Tistrella bauzanensis: one gene and its partner. The protein of the gene in region 1 interacts with the protein of each later gene in a pairwise test. Links are inferred from orthologs where the notes say so. Each region holds a gene or a part of one and is shown on either strand. Other genes may lie near its edges.

What was found.
Region 2: the proteins of hflK (region 1) and ftsH interact in binary tests that used the Escherichia coli proteins (3 or more experiments, as listed by UniProt). The link is inferred for Tistrella bauzanensis from one-to-one orthologs.

Annotation. Positions count from the first base shown.
Region 1 is NZ_BMDZ01000017.1:48,334-53,166, forward strand. Bases 927-3,899 are described here. They hold hflK (FtsH protease activity modulator HflK), read left to right. Parts: upstream 927-1,796; coding sequence 1,797-3,002; downstream 3,003-3,899. Other genes in these bases: IEW15_RS09300 (Mrp/NBP35 family ATP-binding protein), read right to left, coding at 927-1,388; hflC (protease modulator HflC), read left to right, coding at 3,019-3,899. Also shown: IEW15_RS09295 (hypothetical protein), read left to right, coding at 1-244; more of IEW15_RS09300, read right to left, coding at 267-926; more of hflC, read left to right, coding at 3,900-3,945; IEW15_RS09315 (aldo/keto reductase), read right to left, coding at 4,035-4,833.
Region 2 is NZ_BMDZ01000005.1:54,111-58,039, reverse strand. Bases 1-3,000 are described here. They hold ftsH (ATP-dependent zinc metalloprotease FtsH), read left to right. Parts: upstream 1-528; coding sequence 529-2,472; downstream 2,473-3,000. Other genes in these bases: folP (dihydropteroate synthase), read left to right, coding at 2,654-3,000; tilS (tRNA lysidine(34) synthetase TilS), read left to right, coding at 1-532. In the rest of the region: more of folP, read left to right, coding at 3,001-3,832. UniProt on the Escherichia coli protein: Acts as a processive, ATP-dependent zinc metallopeptidase for both cytoplasmic and membrane proteins. Plays a role in the quality control of integral membrane proteins.

The DNA.
Region 1 (4,833 bases):
CGCCCTGGTGCTGCGGGTGCTGGACCGGCGCGACGAGGCGCGGGTGATGCTGGAGGGCCTGCTGGCCGAGCAGTCGCCCGGCGGCTATCTGTTCGCGACCCGCGCGCCTTCCATCACCACTGGCCTTGCCATCGGCCCCGACAGCACCACCGATGATTTCAGATATCACCGGTGGCCGCATCTGGGGGCGACGGCCTGGGCGGTGCTGGCGGGGCTGGGATTCAATCCGTTCATCGGGCGTTGATCGCGTCCATGGTTGCGTGAGATCAGTCCTCGATCATGATGCGCGGCGGCTCGCGATGGGCCTTGGCGATGCTGTCGACCACGCCGGCGGCGATGGCGTGATAGGGGGCAGCCGCCTCGCTGTCGGGGGCAACCGCGACCACGGGGCGCCCCTCATCCGACATGATCCGCACGTCGAGGTCGAGCGGCACGGCCCCCAGAAATGGCAGGCCCAGCTTCAGCGCCTCGTCGCGGGCACCGCCATGACCGAAGATGTCGGAGCGGCCACCGCAATGCGGGCAGGTGAACCAGCTCATATTCTCCACCAGCCCCAGGATCGGCACCTCGACCCGGCGGAACATGGCAAGGCCCTTGCGCGCATCCAGCAGGGCGATGTCCTGCGGCGTCGAGACGATCACGGCGCCGGCGAGCGGCACGCGCTGGGCGATGGAGAGCTGAACGTCGCCGGTGCCGGGCGGCATGTCGAGCACCAGGATATCGAGCGGCGCCCAGTCGGTTTCGCGCAGGAACTGGTCGAGCGCGCCCTGAACCATCGGCCCGCGCCAGATAAGCGGCGTGTCTTCCTCGACCATCAGGCCGATCGACATGGCCTTCAGGCCCCAGCCGATCTTGGGGGTGATCCGCTTGCCATCGGGGCTGTCGGGGCGCCCGGACAGGCCCAGCATTCGCGGGATCGATGGACCGTAGACATCGGCATCCAGCAATCCCACCTTCAGGCCGCGGGCCTGAAGCGCCAGCGCCAGATTGACCGCCAGTGTCGACTTGCCGACACCGCCCTTGCCCGAGGCGACCGCGATGACCGCTTTCACGCCGGGCAGGGTGGGGGCCGCGGGTCGTGGCCGGGCAGCGCCCGGGGCTGCCCCCTCAGGGGCAGAGGCACGGCGCTGGGCAGGGCCGCGTTCGGCCGTCAGCACCGCCGAGGCGCGCTTGACACCGCGCACGGATGCGGCGGCGGCTTCAACCGCCCGACGCAGCGGCTCGGTGGCGCCGGCCCGTTCGGGCGTGGTCTCGACCATGATCCGCGCGACGCCATCTTCGACGGCGACACCCGATATCCGGCCCGATGCGACCACGTCGCGACCGCGTTCCGGATCGGCTATCCCGGCGAGCGCTGACAGAATCTGATCGCGAACGGTCCGTGACATGGTTGAAAACTCCGGGTTCATTGCGATATAGCCCGTGGATCGGGCATTTGGACGACCGATGCCGGGGCGGTCCGATATGGAGCGGCCGGCACCGGTGGACACCGTCGGGAAACCGGCGGGGCTGGCCGAAAGGCTGCCGGTGGCAGTGATATAAGCGCAACGACGCGCCATGTACCATATGGTCTGGCATCATATGGTGAGGTGCGACGGTGTGGCACCATGTGGTGTCGGGCCCCGGCCGCGCAAGCGGCGGGCCGTGCCGATATCTCGACACCGGCCGATGATGGGGCCATGCGGCTGTGGTATCGCATGGGTTCGAGACGCCGGCGGCGGTGCGACCGATGGTCGCAAACAACCGTCCGTCGCGCGACGGGTTCGACCACGACAGGAAGCGGGGATCAATCGAGCATGCCGTGGAACACGCCGGGCGGTGGACAGGGAGGCGGTCCTCAGGGGCCATGGGGGCGCGGGCCCAGCGGGCCGCAGCCGCCAGACCTGGATGAACTGCTGCGCAAGAGCCAGGAACGCATGCGCCGCGTGCTGCCGGGCGGAGGTGGCGCCGGCAGCGGGCGTCTGATCGCCGTGGTCGCGGCGGTCGGTCTGGCCATCTGGCTGGGCACCGGGTTCTATCGCGTGCAGCCCGACGAGCAGGGCGTCGAACTGGTGTTCGGCCGCTGGGTCAACACCACGACACCGGGCCTGCACTATAACTGGCCGACCCCGATCGGCGAGGTCTACAAGCCCGCGGTCACCAAGGTGAACCGGGTGGAGATCGGCTATCGGTCGGGCACCGATTTCGGGCGCGCCGCCGGCGTGCGCGAGGTCAATGCCGAAAGCCTGATGCTGACCGGCGACGAGAACATCATCGATATCGACGTGACGGTGTTCTGGCGGATCAAGGATGCCGGCGCCTATCTGTTCGAGATCCAGCGCCCCGACACCACCATCAAATCGGTGGCGGAAAGCGCTATGCGTGAAACGGTCGGCCAGACGCCATTGCAGTTCGTGCTGACCGAGGGCCGCGCGCGGATCGAGCAGCAGACCCGCGAGTTGATGCAGTCGGTGCTGGACACCTACAAATCCGGCGTCGAGGTCACCCAGGTGCAGTTGCAGAAGGTCGACCCGCCGCAGCAGGTCATCGATGCCTTCCGCGACGTCCAGGCGGCCCGCGCCGATCAGGAGCGGGCGCAGAACGAGGCGGAAGCCTATCGTAACGGCATTCTGCCCCGCGCCCGCGGTGAAGCGGAACGGCTGGTGCAGGAAGCCCAGGCCTATCGCGAGCAGGTGGTGGCGGATGCCGAAGGCTCGGCCGATCGCTTCACCTCGATCCTGACCGCCTATAACAACGCCAAGGACATCACTGCCCGCCGTCTGTATCTGGAGACGATGGAAGAGGTGCTCGGCGGCATGAGCAAGATCATCATCGAGCCGGGTGTGTCGGGCAATGGCGCGGGTGGCGGCCAGTCGGTCGTGCCGTATCTGCCGCTCGACCGCCTGATCCGCGAGCCGCAGCCCGCCGCACGCGACGGGGCCGAGGCCGCAGGGACGTCGGGCTATTCCAGCCCGGCGGCGCCGGCATCGGCGCCGGTGCCCAACAGCAACCAGCCGCGTTGAGCGAGGAGACGACGAGATGAGGAAAGGTCTTCTCACCATCGCCGGCATCGCTGCGGTGGCTGTTGCCATCGTCGGCATCTCGGCGAGCTATGTGGTTCACCAGACCGAACAGGCCCTGGTCCTGCAGCTTGGTGAGCCGCGCAAGGTGGTCAAGGAACCGGGGCTGCATTTCAAGCTGCCCTTCATCCAGAACGTGGTGTTCTATGACAACCGCGTGCTGGATTTCGACGCCGACGTGCAGGAACTGATCGCCTCCGACCAGAAGCGGCTGGTGGTCGACAGCTTCGCCCGCTTCCGCATCGTCGATCCGCTGCGCTTCTATCAGGCGGTGGGATCGGAAGCGGTGGTGCGCGCCCGTCTGGACAGCATCGTGAATGCCAGCCTGCGTAACGTGCTGGGCTCGGTGCCGCTGTCATCCGTGCTGACCAGCCAGCGTGCCGAACTGATGGCCCAGACCGCCCAGATCGTGAATGGCGAGGCCAAAAGCTTCGGCATCGAGGTGCTGGACGTGCGCATGCGCCGCGTGGACCTGCCGGAAGCCAACAGCCAGGCGATCTTCAGCCGGATGCGCACCGAGCGTGAACGCGAGGCGACCGAACTGCGTGCCCAGGGCGCCGAGCTTGCCCAGCGCATCCGGTCGCGGGCCGATCGCGAGCGGACCGTGCTTCTGGCCGAGGCCCGCCGGGAAGCCCAGATCGCCCGCGGTGAAGGCGACGCGACCGCCAGTAAGATCTTTGCCGACAGCTTCGGCCAGGATGCGGCGTTCTTCGACTTCTATCGCAGTCTGCAGGCCTATCGGGCGGCGTTGGGCAATTCCGACACCACCATGCTGTTGAGCCCGAATGGCGAGTTCTTCCGCTATTTCGGATCGGACGGCACGCTGAACCTGCCGGGTGGCAATGGCGCGGCGCCCGCTGCCTTGGCGCCCGCTCCGGCCGGCTGATCGCCCATCCGTCCGGATCAATGGATAACGGCCGCCCGGCCAGACCGGGCGGCCGTTTCCATGTCCTGACGCCCCTGTGGTGGAGCCGGTCAGATCACCGGGTTGGGCATCTCGCGGTGCACGGCATCGATTGCGTCGAGCAGATCGGCGGGCAGATCGAGACCGGCAGCGGCCAGAATGGCATCCAACTGGTGATCGGCCGAGACCCCGGGCAGGGCCGAGGTGACACCCGGCCGGCCGGCGGTCCAGGCAACGGCCATGGTGGTGGGGTCCAGACCGAACTCATGGGCCAGCGCCACATAGCGGCCGGCGGCGGCGAGGGCGCGCGGGTGTAGATAGCGGCCGGCGAAGCGGGGCGGGAAGGTGTAGAGCCGCGAGGCCGGCGGCGCGTCCTGGCCGGTGCCGTATTTTCCGGTCAGCAGTCCCATGGCGAGCGGCGAGAAGGCGAGCATGCCGACGCCCTCGTTCCGGCAGACCTCCATCATGCCGTCGTCATAGACCCGCTTCAGCATGTGATAGACGTTCTGGACCGACACCACGGCGGCGGTGCCTTGTGCCTCGGCGGTGGCGGCCAGCCGGGTCAGGCCCCAGGGGGTTTCGTTGCTGACCCCCGCATAGCGGATCTTGCCCGCCTGGACCAGCCGGTCCAGGGCATCAAGCTGTTCGGCCATCGGCACGACACGGTCGGGCCAGTGGGTCTGGTAGAGATCGACGACATCGGTGCCAAGCCGGCGCAGGCTGGCCTCCACCGCCCGTTCGATGTGGAAGCGGTCGATCGCCGACAGGCCGCCGCGCATATGGGCGGTGATGCCGGTGAGCGGCCCCTCGCCCGGGCCATTGACCTTGGTGGCGACGATCACCCGGTCGCGCGGGACGGTCTTGAGAAAG
Region 2 (3,929 bases), on another replicon or contig:
GAGCGGCAACATGCCGCAAGGCGGCCGGACCCTTGGCGGCTGTCGCATCGTCTGGGGCGGCGGCCGGGTGACGGTGCTGCGTGAACCGGCGGCGGTGGCGGCACCCGTACCGGTCGTCGCGGGTGAGAGAACTGGCTGGGACGGGCGTTTCGTCGTGCAGGTGCCGAATACCGATGCAGTCGGCGACGGCAGGACTGCGGCACCCTTGACCCTTGGGGCGATGGGCACGTCGCTGGCCATGCGGCTGGGGCTGATGGCCCCGGCTGCCGCCCGCAGGCTGCGGAACGAGGTGCCTGGACGTGCAATCGCATCCTTGCCGGTGCTTCGGCGACTTGACGTGCCCGTCGCATTCCCCCACTTAACAGGGAGCATCCGCGGGGAGGCTGCGGCTGACCACACCCTTGCCCATCCGCACACCCTTGCCCAACCGACCTTCCGGGCATGGTTCGCGCCATCCCGTCCGTTCGACGGTGACGGCGTCTTCTGGACGATGGCGGGCGAACATTCGGCAGGAAAGAGACCTCGGTCGTGAACAATGTTAAGAACCTCGCGCTCTGGGTGATCATCGCCCTGCTGCTGGTGGCTCTGTTCAATCTGTTCCAGAGCCCCCAGAGTCAGGGTCCGTCGCGCCAGGTCGCGTATTCGGACTTCCTCAACGCCGTGCAGGAAGGCCGCGTCACCGACGTGACCATCCAGGGCGACACGATCCGCGGTCATTTCAATGACGGCAGCGGGGTCGAATTCCGCACGGTCGCCCCGCCGAACGATAACGGCATGGTCGACCGGCTGCGCGAAGGCAATGTCCGCATCAATGTGGCACCGGCCGAGGACAATGTGCCCTCGCTGTTCGGGATTCTGATCTCGTGGTTCCCGATGCTGCTGCTGATCGGCGTGTGGATCTTCTTCATGCGTCAGATGCAGGGCGGCGGCGGAAAGGCGATGGGCTTCGGCAAGTCCAAGGCCCGTCTGCTGACCGAGAAATCGGGGCGCGTGACTTTTGAGGACGTCGCCGGTATCGACGAGGCGAAGGACGAACTCCACGAGATCGTCGAATTCCTGAAGTCGCCGCAGAAGTTCCAGCGGCTGGGCGGCCGCATTCCCAAGGGCGTGCTGCTTGTGGGCCCTCCGGGTACCGGCAAGACGCTTCTGGCGCGGGCGATCGCCGGCGAGGCGAACGTTCCCTTCTTCTCGATCTCGGGTTCCGATTTCGTCGAGATGTTCGTGGGTGTCGGCGCCAGCCGTGTCCGCGACATGTTCGAACAGGGCAAGAAGAACGCCCCCTGCCTGATCTTCATCGACGAGATCGACGCGGTCGGTCGCCATCGCGGCGCCGGCCTCGGCGGTGGTAATGACGAACGCGAGCAGACCCTGAACCAGTTGCTGGTCGAAATGGACGGCTTCGAGGCGAATGAGGGCGTGATCATCATCGCCGCCACCAACCGCCCCGACGTGCTGGACCCGGCCCTGCTGCGTCCGGGCCGCTTCGACCGGCAGGTCGTTGTGCCGAACCCCGACGTGTCGGGCCGTGAGAAGATCCTGTCGGTGCACATGCGCAAGGTGCCGATCGGCCCTGATGTGAATGCCCGGGTCATCGCCCGCGCGACACCCGGCTTCTCGGGTGCCGACCTGGCCAATCTGGTCAACGAGGCAGCCCTGCTGGCCGCGCGCCGCAACAAGCGCGTGGTCGGTATGGCGGAATTCGAGGACGCCAAGGACAAGGTGATGATGGGGGCCGAGCGCCGCTCGATCGCGATGAGCGAGGACGAGAAGCGCCTGACCGCCTATCACGAGGGCGGCCACGCCATCGTCGCCATGCACTGCCCGGCATCCGACCCGATCCACAAGGCGACCATCATCCCGCGCGGTCGTGCACTGGGCATGGTGATGCGGCTGCCGGAGCGGGACCGTCTGTCGGTGTCGCGCGAGAAGCTGGAAGCGGATCTGGCGGTCGCCATGGGTGGCCGGCTGGCTGAAGAGATCATCTTCGGCCATGACAAGGTCACCAGTGGCGCGTCGTCGGATATCCAGATGGCGACCAAGCTGGCCAAGAACATGGTCACCCAGTGGGGCATGAGCGACAAGCTGGGCCCGCTGAATTATGGCGAGGGCGACAACGAGCCCTTCGTCGGCTATGCGGTGACCCAGTCGCGCGGCACATCCGAGGCGACGGCCAATGTCATCGACCAGGAAGTGCGGCGGATCGTCGAGGAAGCCTATGACCGGGCGCGCACCATCCTGACCGATTACCGCGACCAGCTGGAGCGGGTCGCCCAGGCGCTGCTGGAATATGAAACCCTGTCGGGTGACGAGTTGAAGGCGATCGCCGCAGGCGAAACCATCAAGCGGCACCGCCCCGACGACATGGGCGATGGCGGCACCGCGCCGGCATCCGATCCGCGGCCGCCCAGGGCCTCGGTGCCGACGGCGGGCGGCGATGACGGGCTGCGACCCAGCCCGCAGCCGGGCGCCTGATCCGGCAGGACGGCCATCCGGCAGGACGGGCGGCTGCTCGCTTGGCCGATAGCCGTCTGACGATCATGGGGCCGGTGTCGACAGATACCGGCTCCGCACCGCCGACCGACAGCCAGGGACTGCTGACTTGCCCGCTGACCTGTCCACATCCATCGCGGCCGCATCGTCTGATGCGGCCGCGATGTCATATGTCGAGACCCGCATCCGTGACGCCGATGCGGGTCTTCGAGTGTATGTCCGCCCGATCGGGTTCGTGCCGGCCCGCACCGCCGGCGTCGGCGCGGCGCCCCGCGCGGCGTTGAGGCGGGCGCCGGTCGCGGGGTTCCGCTGCCTTGCCGGCGGCTGGCTGGCCTTTGGGGTGGTCGAGATCATCTGGCGGGCCGGACGGGGCGCCGGCGCGGCCGACCGGGTGGGCCGGGCGGTGATGCCGATCGAGGATGCCCTGCGTCTGGCCGACCGCTTGACCGCTCTGCCGGCGGGCCGGCGACTGGCCCGGCGCTTGCGGGCGCTGGAGGTGCCGCGCCAGAGGTTTGCCGGACTGGATATGCGCGGCCGGCCGCAGGTGATGGCGATCGTCAACGTCACGCCCGACAGCTTCTCGGATGGCGGCGATGCCTTCGCACCGGTCGACGCGGCGGCGGCGGTGCGCCGGGCGCTGGAGGATGGCGCCGATCTTGTGGATCTTGGCGCCGAAACCACCCGTCCGGGTGCGGCCGCCGTCGACCCGGCGGAAGAGATCCATCGCCTGGAGCCGGCACTGACGGCGGCGGCGGAACTGGGGGCGGTGGTGTCCGTCGACACCCGCAAGGCGGTGGTGATGCGCCATGCCGCGCGCCGTGGCGCTGCGATCGTCAACGACGTCAGCGGCTTCACCTATGATCCGGGGGCGGCCGATGCCGTGGCCGCCGCCGGGCTTGCCGCCGTGGTCATGCATATGCGTGGCACGCCGGCCGACATGCAGTCTCTGGCGGTCTATGACGATGTGGTTCTGGACGTCTTCGACGAGTTGGAAGACCGGCTGGCGCTGATGGATGAGGCCGGGGTGCCGCAGGGCGATGTGGCGATCGATCCGGGCATCGGCTTTGCCAAGACGGTGGACCAGAACCTTGCCTTGCTGCATAACCTGTCGATCTTCCATGGGCTTGGCCGGCCGCTTCTGATCGGCGTGTCGCGCAAGAGCTTCATCGGGCGCGTGGCCGGCATCGACCAGCCGAAGGCACGGGTGCCGGGGTCGCTGGCAGCAGCGCTGGCCGCGGTGGCCCAGGGCGCGCAGATCGTGAGGGTGCATGACGTGGCTGAAACGGCTCAGGCATTGGTGGTCGACGCGGCCATCGCCCGCGGCCGGGCGCCGGCGGGTTGACCCGCTGCCACCGCCTGTCCGGATGACGCCGCCGAAAGGGCCATGCTTCGGCGCCAGTTTCGCGCATACCCCGGACGAGGACCACGACCCCGATGCG